DNA from 3 places in the Brevibacterium koreense genome. Region 1 is predicted to be linked to each of the others. Evidence: predicted binding sites of a transcription regulator. Region 1 holds the regulator's gene; each other region holds the start of a gene.

Evidence for each region. Region 1 encodes LexA, which represses DNA repair genes until DNA is damaged. Its sites were predicted from a motif close to TCGAACANNTGTTCGA; they were not measured.
Region 2: AAFP32_RS11810 (DUF6504 family protein) is a predicted target of LexA. The motif match lies at 2,701-2,716, and genes of this name have one in related genera.
Region 3: AAFP32_RS08530 (HNH endonuclease signature motif containing protein) is a predicted target of LexA. The motif match lies at 3,120-3,135, and genes of this name have one in related genera.

Annotation. Positions count from the first base shown of each region.
Region 1 covers NZ_CP158281.1:2,277,330-2,282,515, reverse strand. The annotation lists gene hflX (GTPase HflX) at 1-1,280, shown strand, start outside; gene AAFP32_RS10450 (ATP-dependent DNA helicase) at 1,277-3,244, shown strand; gene lexA (transcriptional repressor LexA) at 3,336-4,091, opposite strand; gene AAFP32_RS10440 (LysM peptidoglycan-binding domain-containing protein) at 4,326-4,658, shown strand; gene AAFP32_RS10435 (histidinol-phosphate transaminase) at 4,692-5,186, shown strand, end outside.
Region 2 covers NZ_CP158281.1:2,586,231-2,591,416, forward strand. The annotation lists gene AAFP32_RS11805 (DNA polymerase III subunit alpha) at 1-2,379, opposite strand, end outside; gene AAFP32_RS11810 (DUF6504 family protein) at 2,387-2,683, opposite strand; gene mobF (MobF family relaxase) at 2,805-5,186, opposite strand, start outside.
Region 3 covers NZ_CP158281.1:1,832,717-1,837,902, forward strand. The annotation lists gene AAFP32_RS08520 (DNA polymerase Y family protein) at 1-579, opposite strand, end outside; gene AAFP32_RS08525 (porin) at 569-1,249, opposite strand; gene AAFP32_RS08530 (HNH endonuclease signature motif containing protein) at 1,289-2,956, opposite strand; gene AAFP32_RS08535 (class I SAM-dependent methyltransferase) at 3,218-3,961, shown strand; gene AAFP32_RS08540 (tRNA (cytidine(34)-2'-O)-methyltransferase) at 3,977-4,441, shown strand; gene AAFP32_RS08545 (PfkB family carbohydrate kinase) at 4,487-5,186, shown strand, end outside.

The DNA of each region.
Region 1 (5,186 bases):
TTCGCCTGGAGAAGGTCGTCCTCGCAGGACTGTGGAACACGACGCAGGCCGATGCTGAGAACTCGATCCGGGAGCTCGCTGCTCTGGCAGAGACCGCCGGCTCGGAGGTCCTCGACGCGATCATCCAACGACGTGAGACCCCGGACCCCGGCACGTACCTCGGCAAGGGCAAAGCCGCCGAACTGGCCGAGATCGTCGCCTCCGTGGGTGCTGACACCGTGATCATCGACTCCGAACTCGCACCCAGCCAACGTCGCGGACTCGAAGACGTCATCAAGGTCAAGGTCGTCGACCGAGTGGCTCTCATCCTCGACATCTTCGCTCAGCATGCGAAGTCCCGCGAGGGCAAGGCCCAGGTCGAACTGGCCCAGCTCGAATACCTTCTGCCGCGTCTGCGCGGTTGGGGCGAGTCACTGTCCCGCCAGGCCGGTGGCCGAGTCGCCGGCGGTGCCGGAATCGGTTCCCGCGGTCCCGGTGAGACGAAGATCGAACTCGATCGACGTCGAATCAGGGCCAGAATGTCGAAGCTGCGCCGTCAGATCACCGCGATGGCACCGTCGAGGGACACGAAGCGCAAGAACCGCGCCCGCAATCACATCCCCTCGGTGGCGATCGTCGGCTATACCAACGCCGGCAAGTCATCACTGCTCAACCAGCTCACCGACGCCGAGGTGATGGTGCAGAATGCGCTGTTCGCGACCTTGGATCCGACTGTCAGACAGTCCCGGACCGCCGACGGCATCACCTTCACCTACACGGACACCGTCGGATTCGTCCGGAACCTTCCCCACCAATTGGTCGAAGCGTTCCGCTCGACATTGGAAGAAGCCTCGGACTCGGATCTGCTTCTGCACATCGTCGATGCCTCGCACCCGGATCCGCATGGTCAGATCCATGCCGTGCGCGAGGTGCTCAAAGACGTCGAGACAGGAGACATTCCCGAACTCCTCGTCTTCAACAAGGCCGACATCGCTGATGATGCGGTGATCACCGGACTCCACGCGGAGTACCCGGAGGCACGTTTCGTCTCTGCTGTGACCAAGGAAGGCGTCGGAGAGCTCTTCGAGACGATCGAGTCGATGCTGCCTTCGCCGAACATCGACGTCACAGTGCTCATTCCCTATGAACGCGGCGACCTCGTGTCGAAGATCTATGCCCTGGGCATGGTCGAGCATGAAGAGCACGGTGGTGAGGGAACCGCTATGCAGGCGAAGGTTTCAGCAGACCTGGCCGCGGAACTCGCAGACTTCCGACGTCCGGACTTGGTCATCGGAGAGTGAGCAGCGTCGAAGATCTGCTCGAGTCCGCCGTAGGGGCCATCGGCGGCTCGACCAGGAAGGGTCAGACGGAGATGGCCGAGGCAGTCGCCTCATCGGTGGACAAGGGCATCCATCTGTTGGTTCAGGCCGGCACCGGCACAGGAAAGTCTTTGGCGTACCTGGTTCCTGCCGCCGATTACTCCAGCCGGACGGGCAAGCGCGTCATCGTGTCGACGGCGACCTTGGCCCTGCAGACTCAGATCATCCACAGGGATCTGCCGCGACTGTTCAAAGCGGTGAAGAAGACCCTCGACCCGCTGCCGCGGGCCGCCCTGCTCAAGGGCCGGCGCAACTATGTCTGCAAACACAAACTCTCCGGCGGCTATCCCGATGAGGGCGAAGGCATGCTCTTCGACCTCGGCGCCGATGCAGAGGCCGGTCGAAAGCCGAACGACCGGTCCGGCCTGGGTGAGGAGATCCAGCGGATCCGGACGTGGGAGAAGACTACGGACACCGGCGATCGAGACGATCTGCTGCCCGGAGTCAGTGACAGGGCCTGGTCGGAGGTCTCTGTCAACGCCTTTGACTGCCTCGGTTCGAACTGCCCCCTGTACACGGAGTGCTTCGCAGAGCTGGCCCGCAATAACGCAGCCGAGGCCGACATCGTCGTGACCAACCACGCCCTGCTGGCCATCGATGCATTCGGTGAGAACACCGTGCTGCCCGAACACGATGTCATCATCATCGATGAGGCCCACGAACTCAAGGATCGGGTCACGAACGCCCTGTCCGGTCAGATCAACACCAGTATGCTCTCGGCAGCCACGAGCTCCGTGCGCAAACACACCATCGTTCAGGACGGTGTTGTCGCGCTGCTCGATTCTGCCACTGCAGCACTGGAGAGGGCCCAAAGCGGTGTCAGCGAGGGCCTGATCATGAATATGAGCGAGGCGCTGTCCCTCGCGCTGGCCCAGATTCGCGACTCCACGCGACAGATCATCAACGATATCGGCGGCAAGACCGAAGAGTCTGACGCCGGTCGACAGATGGCTAAGGCCCGCTGTCAGGAGATCTTCGACCTGGCCGAGCGCTTCTGCTCACCGGGTAAGAACGACGTCGTGTGGCTGTCTCGAAGCACCTTCCGCGAGCGCGAGACCACCAACCTCGTCGTCGCGCCGCTGAGCGTTGCCGGCACCATGCGGTCAGGAATCTTCGAAGATTCGACGGTGGTGGCCACCTCGGCGACTCTGTCACTGGGCGGCAACTTCGACGCGGTCGCAGCCTCGTTGGGGCTGTTCGGCCCCGACGCGCCCAAATGGGACAGCCTCGACGTCGGATCACCCTTCGACTACGGCAAACAGAGCATCCTCTATGTCGCCGCCCATCTCCCGCGCCCGGGGCGCAGCGGCCTGAGCGAACAGGCATTGGATGAGCTTGAAGCACTGGTCACCGCGTCAAAGGGTGGAGCGCTGGGACTGTTCTCCTCACGTGCGGCCGCGAACGCCGCAGCGGAACATCTGAGAGCGAAACTGGACGTCCCGATCCTGCTCCAAGGCGATGACGGACTGCCGTCTCTCGTCTCTCAATTCACCGCAGATGACCGTGCCTGCCTGTTCGGCACCATGTCACTGTGGCAGGGAGTGGACGTACCGGGTAGGACCAATCGTCTCGTCATCATCGACAGACTTCCGTTCCCACGACCCGATGACCCCCTGATGCAGGCGAGGTCAAGAGATGCCGACGATCGGGGAGTCAACGGGTTCATGGCCGTCAGCGCCACTCATGCCGCACTGCGCCTGGCCCAGGGCGCGGGCCGCCTCATCCGGTCGACCTCCGACAGGGGAGTCGTGGCGGTCCTCGACTCACGCCTGCGCTCGGCTCGATACGGCGGCTACCTGGTGAATTCGATGCCTACAATGTGGCCGACGACGGATGCGGCACTCGTGAAGAGCAGCCTTGGACGCCTGGCGACGACCGAGAGCTGATCGGAGCCTGAAACGCACTGTGCCCCCGACCGAGAACGGTCGGGGGCACAGTCCGTTGGAAACTGAGCGACGGGAGGCCCTGGGGGACTTGTCAGAGGCGGCGAATGACCGACACGACGAGACCCATGATCTGGGCATAGCTGCCGTCGATCGGTTCGTAGTCCTTGTTGTGGGGGAGCAGCCACTGGTGCCCGGCCTTGCGCTTGAGGGTCTTCACTGTGGCTTCCCCATCGAGCAGCGCAGCGACGATCTGACCGTTGTCTGCGGTGTGCTGCTTGCGCACGACCACCCAGTCGTCGTGACAGATGGCAGCTTCGATCATCGAGTCGCCGACGACCTTGAGCAGGAACATGTCACCCGAGCCGACGACCTGGGTCGGCAGAGAGAAGACGTCGTCGACTTCCTGCTCGGCCAGAATGGGCCCGCCTGCGGCGATGCGACCAACCACCGGCACCTGGACGGTGTTGTTGGCCAGCTCCTCGTATTTGGCGCGCTCCGCCTCTTCTTCTTCGAAGGGGTTGACCACCTCGATGGCCCGCGGACGCTTCGGGTCTCGGCGGACATAGCCGAGGCGTTCGAGCTGCGAGAGTTGGTGGGCCACGCTGGAGAGTGAGGCGAGCCCGGCAGCTTTGCCGATCTCGCGCATGCTCGGCGGGTAGCCGTTGGTGACGACCGCGCGTTCAATGGTCTCAAGGACCAGCCGCTGTCGCGGGGTCAGACGAAAATCGCCCTCACCGGTGGAGCCTTCCGGAATCGAGACATCCACGTCATCGCTGCGGGCGGCCGCGATCTCGCTGGCGACGTCCTCATTGCGGGGACGGCCCCTCCCTCGTTTGTTCTGAACCATTGCTCGTTCCCCTTCGTTCTATTCCCGCCGGCCTCACCGCTTGATCCTCACGTCGAGAATTCTCGTGTCAGTGCCGCCTGAGATGGTTCTATCAGACCAATCAACAACGCTGGTTCCCCCTCATTGTCGCATAAATGTTCGAGTTGGACTGGACATATGTTCGATTGGCATGTTGAATAGAACAGACGTTCTACCTATTACGGGTGGAATCGTACGAAGGAAAGAGGTTAATCGATGTCTGCACAGAACCAGGAACTGCGTTTCACCACTCGTGGACGCCAGGCGATGCGTCTGCTTCGGACCATGGTGTGCGCTTTCGTCATCGTCGGCGGAGCATTCTTCGTCGCCACGCAGTCGTTCTCGGCCGCAGCCGGAGCAGAGGCCGAGGACATCGGGATCGACGCCGAAGCAGTCGTCGTCGGTGAAGGAGAGTCACTGTGGGCCGTTGCTGTGGACCTCGGGCTCGACCGTGACACTCGCGATGTCGTGTCTGACATCGCCGACATCAACCATCTGTCCTCGCCTGTGGTGCACCCGGGTCAGACCTTGGATGTGCCCCAACGCTAGACTGATGCGGTGGGAAATAACGAGTCTTTGCCAGTGCGTTCTGACCTAGTCGGCCTCAAGCCCTATGGGGCTCCGCATCTGGACGTGCCGGTGCAGCTGAACGTCAACGAGAACGCCTATCCGATTCCGGATGTGGTCGTCGAAAGCATGCGATCGGCTGTTGACGGGCACTTCGCCGGACTCAATCGCTACCCCGATCGTGAGTTCGAGGAACTGCGTGAACATCTGGTCACCTATCTGCACGGAGTCAATGACCGAGCCGGTCAGACCGTTGGACTCAGCTCTGACATGATCTGGGCGGCAAACGGATCGAACGAGGTCCTCTCCCATATCGTCCAGGCATTCGGCGGGCCGGGTCGCACGGTCCTCGGATTCACTCCCAGCTACTCCATGCACCCCCTGATCACCACCGGTACCGGTGCCACCTGGCAGTCATCGGCGCGCAAGGATGACTTCACCCTTGATGCGGAAACCGTGGGCGCCGAGGTAGCCAAAACCGATCCCGACATCGTCTTCCTGTGCACACCG
Region 2 (5,186 bases), 310 kb from region 1:
CCCGAACGATCCGAACGCGGCCACGTTGGTCCAGATGCGGTCGATCTCGCGATCCCGAAACAACCGCCGCCCCCTCTCATCGACGCGGCCTGCGGTCCGGGCGCGGAAGCGAGCTTCGATGGCGGCGGAGTCGGTGGCGAGAGCACGGCGGATCTCGTCAGCTTCGGCGAGACTGATGTCCATGCAGTCAGCGAGAACCCGCATCAGCTGTTCGTGGTAGATCAGCACCCCGTACGTCTCGGCGAGAAACGGCCGGAACCTGGGGTGCAGGTAGATGATCGGGGCGTAGCCGAGTTTGGCGTTAATGAACGGAGCGACCATGTTCGCCTGAATTGGGCCAGGCCGGAACAAGGAGATATCGGCGACGAGGTCCTCATATTGATCGGGCTGCATCTTGCCGAGGAGTTCCCGCTGCCCGGGTGATTCGATCTGGAAGCACCCGAGCGTGTGCGTGGACCTGATGAGCTCGAACGTGGGCTCGTCGTCGTGCGGGATCTGCTCGAGGTCGACTCGACCATCGGCGGCAACATACGGAGCATCGACGGGCAGCCTGCCTTCGACCGCGGCGGTCGCTCCGTTGACGCGAGCGATCTCGGTGAGGGTGTGAGCGATGGACGATTGCATCCGGACGCCGAGGATATCGAGTTTGAGGAGTCCGGCGTCGTCGATGTCGTCCTTGTCGAACTGCGACATGGGCAGCCCCATCCCGGACGGCTGGGTCGCGGTCAGCGAGAGGAGGTCGCTGTCGCCGAGGATCACTCCACAGGGGTGCATCGAGATGTGCCGCGGGAGCCGATCGAGACGCGCAGTGAGGTCGACGAGCAGATCGAGCTGCGCATCAGTCTTCACCTGGGCGGCGACATCCCGCAGCTCTGGTTTCGTCTCCAGTGCTTGTCGGAAGTCCGCCGGGTTAAAGCGCCAGATGTTCTTCGCGATCCGGTCGATCTGTGCGAGGTCGAGACCGAGGGCGGCGCCGGCGTCGCGAACAGCTCCGCGGGCACGGTACGTCGACTGCATCGACAGCAGCGTCACCCGGTGGTGGCCGTACCGGTCGAACACGGCCCGATAGATGTCGTGGCGGCGCGCGGACTCGACGTCGATATCGATATCCGGCAGCGTGGAACGGGCGTTGCCGAGGAACCTCTCGGAGAGCAGGCTGTGTTCGATCGGGTCGACGGCGGAGATGCGCAGCAAGTGGTTGACGAGACTGCCGGCGCCGGACCCGCGCGCCTGTACCCGGACCCCCATGTCTCGGATGAGGTCGACGACATCGGCGACGGTGAGGAAGTAACTCTCGAACCCGAACCCGCCGATGGTGGCGAGCTCATCACTGAGCCGGTCCCGCACCCGGCGCAAGCCGGTGCCGTACGCGTGCGGGTACCTGTCGGTGATCGCGGCCTCGCAGCGCTGCCGCAGCACCCGCACCGGATCAGCCCCCGCGAGTCCGATCGCCTCCAGCTCAGGCACTTTCGGGTGTCGCCATCGCAGATCCGTCTCCGGGCCGAGACGACACCAGTCGGCGACCCGCTCGGTGTGAGCAAGCAGATCGATGGCGTCATCGCGGCGCAGCCCCGCGTAATCGCAGATGCGGTACGCCAGATCGTGCATGACCGAGGCCGGCTTCAACCACGCCTGAGCAGAGTGAGGTTCGAACGCGCCAAGGGGCAGGAGGAACGCGGCTGAGTCGAGGACATCGCCGGTGATCGCGTCGTCCGGGCGGAGAAATCGGACCACGTTGGTGAGCACCACCGGCACCCCCTGGACACGGGCCAGTTGGAGCATGTCGGCGGCTTGCTGCAGGCTCGCCGCCGTACCGGGGCGAGTGTGGTGGCAGACGATCTCCACGGCGATACCGCCGGGCAGCCTCCGCTCCCACGCCTCGAGCAGGGCCCGGGCACGCGGGCGGTCGCCGTTGAGGACGGCGCGGCCGACATCGGAGCCGGGGCCGAGGAGCACCGTGGCGACGGGACCGGTTTCGCCGCTCAGGAATGCGGGTGCTTGGTCGGGGGTGATCCAGGCGCTGCGGTGGGCGGTGCCGTGGAGGGTGTGCTGGCGGCGACGCGGCGAGTGGGCGGCCGAGATGAGCCGGACCAGGCCGGCCCATCCGGCACCATGGTTGTGGCCGTGCGCGAGCACCGTGACCGTAGAGAGCTGACCGTTATCGTCGCGGGTTTGGAGGTTCGCGCCGACGATCGGGTCGATCCCGGCGGCGAGGCACGCGCGGACGTGGCGGATCGCCCCGAAGATGCCGTCATGATCGGTGATCGCTGCCGCATCAGCGCCGGCGACGACAGCTGCAGCGACGAGAGTCTCGGGGTGGGCGGTGCCGTGGTGAGCGGTGAACGCCGAGGCAACATGGAGATGGGTGAAGGAGGGCACGGACGCTCTAGTCGGAGACGACCCGGATCGACCATTGCGGCCCTGCACCAACCGCGAGGTCGAAGATGAGCATCTCACCGTCATCGAGCGCCTTGGCTTGCACCTGCCACATCGGCCGCTCGACCATGAGGGCGTTCTTCGTGCCCACGAGGTCCGTGTTGTCCTTCCACCAGCGGACCCGGGACATCCACGGGATGGGGCGGGCGCAGACAATGAAACGGCGACGGTGCCAGATGAACCGCTCCGGGGCGCCAGAGGAGGTCGTCCAGACGGTCGCGACTTCCTCGCGGTGCATCGTGTCCATGGCCCACTCCCTCCAAATCGAACAAATGTTCGATGATTCAGTGTAGATCCATGCACCGACATAGCCAAGGGCACCACCGTTGTGATCGGCTGACCCACGCCTCTGATCTGCTGCGACCGTTCTACAGTCCACGCTCGGAAGTCCGTCGCGCAGAGGTGCGCTCTGGCCGTGGGAGCGAGCTCGAGGAGTGCTGCGTCCGCAGCCGCGAGTAGGCGACCTGCGCGGTTCGCCGTTCGTCTGCCTGCTGCGGGGACTCCACATCTTTGTCTGACCCGAGCGGCGCCGCGCTTTGGATGTCGTAGCGCTGTCGATACAAGGCGATCGTCACTGCATGGGCCCGCCACCACTCCCGCTCTCGGGTGCTGGGCCCCGGTGCTCCGAGCTGCGTCGCCCAGCCGACCTTATGGTCCACCGCCTCGTCGAGAGCGGCACCGGCCGCCGCGTCGATGAGAGCTTCACGTTGGCGTAATGCGGTGCGCATGTCCTCGTCCAAGGGCTCAGCGGGGCGGGCGATGAGGCCTCCGACTCGTCCCGGCGTCGAGGTTCTGCCGTGGGTCATCTGGGCCGTGGCGGTATCGATCATCGACGCCAGGTGTGCGGCGGGGTCGGCTTCGTCGCTGGTCGGTTGAAGGCGTGGAGCCAGCGCGGTCAGGACGCGGGTGGGCGAATGGCCTGTTGCCTCGTGGCGGGTGATGGCGGCTTCAAGTTGTTCGTAGTGCGGGCTGGTGAACACATCGTCCGCAACGGCTTCAGGGAAGGGTGCGACGTCCAGATAGGCGGCGCTCCGCTCGACCTGTGCTTCCCGGGCGAGCACGTCGTACTCGTGCACCAGCGTGGCCAGAGATGCGTGCCGATCGACTTCGTGCTTCAGGGTTTCGGTGGCCGAGAGGTCAGCATCACTGCGGGCCAGCACGCGGTGCAGTTGCTCGATTCGAGTCAGCGGTTCCGCCGTCTCCAGGTGGGGTTCGATCTCGTGGGGGTCGGGCTGGATGATGTAGGCGGTGTTGTTCTGCTTGCCGCGGGTCATTGCCACGTAGAACAGCTCGCGGGACGCGGTCTCGGGATCGACGAGGGCGTGGACGGTGTCCACGCTGGCACCCTGCGCCCGGTGCACCGTGGTGGCATAGCCGAGCTCGACGTCCTCGGCGACATACTCCGCTGGCAGGACCAGCTCAGCCCCAGCAGGCTGGTCTCCGGGGCCGAGGCGGCGCACGGCCAGCGCCCCGTTCTCGAGCCTGCGGGCGACGGACCAGCGGTCGCCGTTCTTCACCCAGGACCGGCCGAGACTCAGCTGGCGGTCGTTGCGCCGTGTCACCACCAAGTCCCCTACCCCGGCAGTGGTGCCATCATGCAGCCCGATCCCGTCGCGCTCGACGCGCCCGTCCGCGATGAGGTCCTCGCGGGCGCGGGTGTTCAGCTCGGCGACCATCTCGGCGTTGCCCGCGATCATCAGCGTCGCCAGGCCTTCATCGCGGTCCTGCTGCCAGGCAGTGTAGGCGGCATCAAGCATCCGCTCGATGCTCCCGTCGACCAGCCGGCCGTGGTTCTCGTAGTCCTCGAGCACGGCGGTCTTGCCGCGGCGCAGGTCGAGGCTGGCGGTCTTCTCCCACTCGTGGACGAACCGGCGCGCGTCGGTCAGCGTCGGTGGGCCGGGACGGTGGCGCACGAGCATCCCGAACGCCCCGCCGGTTTCTACGGAACTGAGCTGAGCCGGATCACCGACGAGCACCAGCTTCGCCCCGGCCTGCCCCGCGTGTTCAGCGATCCGATCCAAGGTCAGCGTCCCGGCGAGACTGGCCTCATCGAGCAGGATCAGCTGGCCGGGCTGGAAGTCCCACCGGCCTCTCTCGTGCTCGTAGAGGAACTTGGCGGTGTTCTCGGCCTGCACGCCCAACGATTCCCCGAGGACTTCCGCCGCGGCCGCCGAGGGAGCCAAACCGATCACGGAGCCCTGCCCATGGCGGGCAGTCCAGGCACGGTGCAGCCCGCGCAGCGCGGTGGTCTTCCCCGCACCGGCGGGGCCGACCAACAGGTCCAGGCTCCGCCCCGAACAAGCGATGCGAGTCACGGCGGCGGCCTGATCATCGGCCAGCCTCACGCCCTGGATCTTCCGGGAGACGTGCCGGGCAACCATCCGGGATGGCAGTCGCGGCGCGGATGTGTCATCGGCGTGTTTCGGCAGGCGGTGTTCGGCGTCGAGGATCTCCTGACTGGAATAGGCGACCTGGTCGCTGGACTGGAAGCGGTTCCCACTCCCGTCGACGTAGTGCCCCGGCACCGCACGGTCATATTCGGGTGTCAGGCGCAGCGACTGGGCTTCCGCCCCGGCCACGATCTGATCCAGCACTGCGGTGCGCTCGGCCGGGGTGGTGAAGCGGGTGGACATGAGCTGACGCATGGCTTCAGCGTGCAGATTCCACCGCGTCCAGGTCGAGCGCCGATCCGCGACCGTCATCACCACCACCGCTGCCAGGTCCTCGACCTGTTGCGCGCCGAGGTCCTC
Region 3 (5,186 bases), 440 kb from region 1:
CAAGAACTCCTCGGTCTGCCCTGGTTCGACCCGGCGTGCCTGTCCCGCGGCGAGAACTGCCGCGAACACGGTGTCAGCGATGCCGGGGAAGAACTCCCACCCGGTGACCGACACGAGCGCGGAGATCAGAGCCTCAACGGCGGTGGGCTCGTCGGCATAGCCGTGTTTGAGCGAGTCGAGGGGAATGGCGAGCGTACCGGGGGCGAGCAGAGTGAACCGCGCCACGAGTTCCTCGAGCGCTCCGACTCCTGCGGAGAAGTGTCTGTTGTCTGCGTCCTCGTCCCAGGCCATCACGTGTGCTTCGGGACAGCGGTACCCGACCGCGCGTTTGTTGTTGCCCAGAGCGATCCCGGCTGCACGGGCAGGCGCATTGGCGGCGATCACCTTGCCTCCGCTGAGAACCGCCACCGGAGTGCGAGGGCTGAGATCATGCTCGGTCGCGGCCGCCACCGCGGACCAATCGGGAACGGTCAGAACCAGCGTGCGACGGTCATCGATGCTCTCTTCGACAGGGACACTGTCCCCACCTGCGGGGCCGCTGCGCACAGTTGTGGGCTCAGTAGCGGCGTCAGCTGACACTGCGGATCACCGGCCGTTCGAATACACCCTCAGCCGGGGCGGGTGCTGGCACCTCGGCGGGAGTCCCTTCCGGTCCAGGCAACAGGAACCGGTTGACGCCGGTCTGCGATCGGGCCTGCACGAGGCAGGAGCGGAGACGTCCATGGCCGTGTTCCGTGCCCGACCACTGCGTGTCGGTGATCTCAATCTGCTCCGTGCTTCCGGGCATCGACGTCAGACTGATGATGCTGATCTTGCGTTCGCGCACCTTCGCCAGCAGCCGGGCGCGCTCCCCAGCACTGGGCAGGAATCCCGGATCGATAACGAGGACGTCGAAGGATTCGATGAGGATGGAGGCCACCCGCAGCCAGTCCTCGGCCGGGGTCACGAGGTTGACGAAATGGTCGAGGTCAACACCCAGATCGGCAATGGATGACACGGCCGGTTCGCCGAGTCCGATGCCGGCACACCATTTCTGTTCCTGGGTTGCGACGGCGATGGCAGCGAGGGCGCAGCTCAAGGACTGCCCCCCGGTCAGGGTCACGATCTCGCCTCGGGGAAGACCGCCGCGGCGGAACATCGGCGCCAGCACCGGATCCACGGTGCGGGGGGCAGGCCCGTCGAACAGAGCGGTGGCCGTGGAGATACCCATCTCCCGGCTGAGCTGTTCAACGAGTGGCACTGCAGACATGACACCCATTATCGAACTAGTGTTCTAAATAGGCAAGATTTACGCAGCGGCATTGTTCGCCCGGGCGTGTCGCCATTCCGCTTCGAACATCCACGCAATGCAATAGTCCAGGCTGAAGCCGTACCCGCCGCCCAGAGTGCTCGGATCCGCTTCGGCTACCGCCTTCTCGGCAACATCCACCAGCCGTGCCGTGTCGAAGACATGCCGCCCTCGCTTCCCTTCCTCGAGCGGAAGCAGCTGCGAACCGTCGGGCAGGAAGAAGGCGAATGCAGCCTGCCCGCCCAGAGTTCCGGCGAAGGGTGCTGAGGTCCGTGAGATATTCAACTCATATTTGTGCACCGCCGTGTGGTGTGTTCGGCAGAGCAGGATGAGATTGTCCAGGTCTGTCGCTCCTCCCTGTGACCAGGGGCGGATATGGTGAGCGTCGCATCTCCTGCGGGCACGACAGCCGGGGAACTGGCATCCCATGTCCCGCGCGCTCAGCGCCAGGCGTTGGCGTCTGCTCACCAGCCTCTTCGAACGGCCGAGCATGAGCACGTCGCCATCGGCGTCCTTGATCGCCCCGCTGATCAGGGCTTCGCAGCTCAGCCGTTCTGCCGTCGCCGAGGTGATGCCTCCGAAGCCGTCAACCCGACAGGTCAGGTCCTTCTTCCGCTCCGCAGGCGTCCCCGCGGGGACGCCGTTGAGGGCAATATCGATGGTCTCGTGCTCAGCGGTTGCAGTATCAACGGTTGTAGTATCAGCGGTTGCAGTATCGGTGGCTTCGGCACAGGCACCGAATCGGGTCACCACCTCAGCGGAGGCATGTACGAGCATGCGGGCGCGGTCGACGTCAACGGTGCCGGATGGCTTCGCCTGCGAAAACGCATGCACGATCTCCATCAGGCACATGACCTGCGAGATCGGCTCGTACAACTGCTTCTCCTGCTCGTCGCTGTCGGCATCATCCGTGAGTGCCTGCTGTTCGAGGACATGCCGAGCAGCGTCGAGCATCGAAGAGAATTCAGCGGCTTCATCCTCGCCCAGGTCGATCGTGATGCGGGTCCGTCCGGGTTCTGTGGTTCGCATACTCACGCTGTCGCTGGGAAGGAATCGGGGAACCTCACCGGTCTCGTTCGCGGCGGACAGCTGGAGGTAGTTGCGAGCTATCACACCGATCTGGCTTCCGGTGGAGACGTCGGCCAGGCGCAAGGCCTCCTCATCGGGGATCCGGCCCACCAGCCTGGTGACCTCGCGCACCTTGGAGAAGCTGACATCTCCCTCCCCCAGGCTCTCCTTCACCTTCGGCATTTCGCGTAGTGCCATCATCACTCGAACGTATTCCCGTGCGGTGTGTGCGCTCACAGCAGCGATGTGCATGACCCACTGGGGCAACGATGTCACGCCCACCCACTGTGCCCACAGACCCCGACGTTCGACCTCATCGATGAGTGCAATGACACGGGCATGACAGAAGGCGATGCACGAGATGTTGCGTCGAATGTCGGCAACCAGCTCCTCGGGAGTGAGATCGCACAACCCAGTCCCGGCATCGGTCTCAGCCTCAGCGCCGGCCCCAGCGCTCGGCTCGGTGCGCGGGGCTCGCGCCTGCGGTCTCGAGTCTTTGCCGTAGTCACTGGGATCGACGCTCAACACGTTGAGAATCTCTGAATCTGCGAACGGATCCGGATCGTCTGCGAACGGATCTGCAGCCGTGTTCTCGACCATGGTCCCCACCTTTCCCCTTCGGCCTCCCTGGCCATTCGGTTCGTGAGTCCCCATGACCTCGAACCGTACTTTCACCATACGAGGCACCACTGACATGAGATCCCGACCAGACTGCATCACACCGTTGAATGGGTAGATTTCTTCCTAATCTGATTCGGACCCGATGTATATCTGTTCTACATAATTTGAATCTCCTGATTGTTGGCGCGTCCCCGCGGGGACGCGCCAATCAATGCGAGCCTCACGCCGTAGGCTGATTGCATGAGCGAAGAGACGAACGACGACGCAGGCCTCTCCCCTATCGGCCTGCAGGATTCACCCCGTGAGGCGGCCACTCGGACCTCCTACGATGCGATCGCCGAGACCTATACGGGCTGGATTGCAGACGAGCTCACGGCCAAGCCACACGATCGAGCCGTCCTCGGTGCCTTTTCGGAGCTCGTACTCGCCACAGGGGATTCCCAGACGCTTGAAATCGGGTGCGGCCCAGGTCGGATCACTGCATTCCTTGCCGCTTTGGGTCTGACTCCGACGGGCCTCGACCTTTCCCCCGCCATGATCGCCCTAGCAACGCGCCACTATCCCGCCTTCGACTTCGCCACCGGCACCATGACCGCACTGCCGTATGGCGACGACAGCTTCTCCGGGCTCCTGGCATGGTATTCCATCATCCACGTTCCCGATGAGTCCCTGCACACCGTCTTCGCCGAGGCGGCACGAGTGCTGCGGCCGGGAGGCCTGTTCCAACTGGCCTTCCAGCTCGGCGACCGAGTCGACCATCAGTCCGAGGCAGCCGGGTTCGACGTCGATCTCGACTTCCACCGCCGCTCGATCGATCAGGTTCTCACAGTTCTCGCTGAACACGGTTTTGCTCCCGTGACCCGGCTCGAGCGGGAGCCGGACCAGGCAGGCCAGTTCCCAGAGACGACGCGACAGGGCTATCTGCTCGCCCGCCTCGACCCCACCGCGGCCACTCCCTTGAATCGGGCAACGCCCGAACAGTGACAAAATGGGTGACCTATGAACATCGACATCGTCTTCCACACGCCTGAGATCCCCGGCAACACCGGCAACGCCATTCGCCTGGCCGCGGTCACGGGCGCCCACCTCCACCTCGTCGAACCGCTTGGCTTCGATCTCTCCGATGCGAAACTGCGTCGTGCAGGACTGGATTATCACGATCTTGCCCACGTCACCATCCATGCGTCGCTGACGGATCTGTGGAACCACCTCGGCGAGCGTCGAGTCATCGCATTCACCACCCATACACACGATTCCTTCGCCGAGGTCGACTACCGTGACGGTGATGTCCTCCTCTTCGGTCAGGAGTCGACGGGCCTGCCCGATTCCGTCGTCGCTGACGAGCATGTGGATCTGTCCGTGCGCATCCCGATGCTTCCATCCAGGCGTTCGCTCAACCTCGCCAATTCCGCGTCGATCGCGATCTACGAGGCTTGGCGCCAACAGGGATACAGCGGGGCTTGAACCCGCGTAGACTTCTGCCCGATACACAATCCTGAAAGGACCACTATGACCTCCAAAGTGCTCACAATCGCCGGTTCCGACGTCTCAGGCGGAGCAGGGCTCGAAGCCGACCTGAAGATGTTCGAAGAGTACGGCGCATTCGGTACCGCCGCCGTGACCTGCATCGTCACCTTCGATCCTGCCGACAGCTTCAGCCACGTCATCGAGTTCATCGACCCTGAGGTCGTGACCCGCCAGCTTGAATCGACGCTGGCCGTACACAAATTCGACGCCCTCAAGTCGGGCATGCTCGGTTCGGTGGAGAATGCCCTTGTCCTGGCCGAGAAGCTGAAGACCAATGAGCTTCCCTATGTCTTCGATCCCGTCCTCGTCTGCAAGGGTGCGGGCACGATGGTCGATCTCAAGGATCTTTTCGTCGACAATCTCGTGCCTTTGGCCACCGTCATCACCCCGAACCTCGAGGAAGCCGCAACGCTGGCCGGCATCGATCCGATCGATTCGGTTGAGGGAATGATCGAGGCCGCGAGGATCATCCACGGTCAAGGTGCGAAGAACGTCGTCGTCAAGGGCGGCGCACGTCTGGCCGGTGACGACGCGATCGACATTCTCTTCGATGGTCAGACCGTCACGACGCTGCGTTCACGCAAGGTCAATGAGAAGCTCGTCAACGGTGCAGGCTGTTCGTTCGCCTCATCCATCGCCGCTGGAATCGCCACCGGACTGAGCATTGAGGATGCAGTTGTCT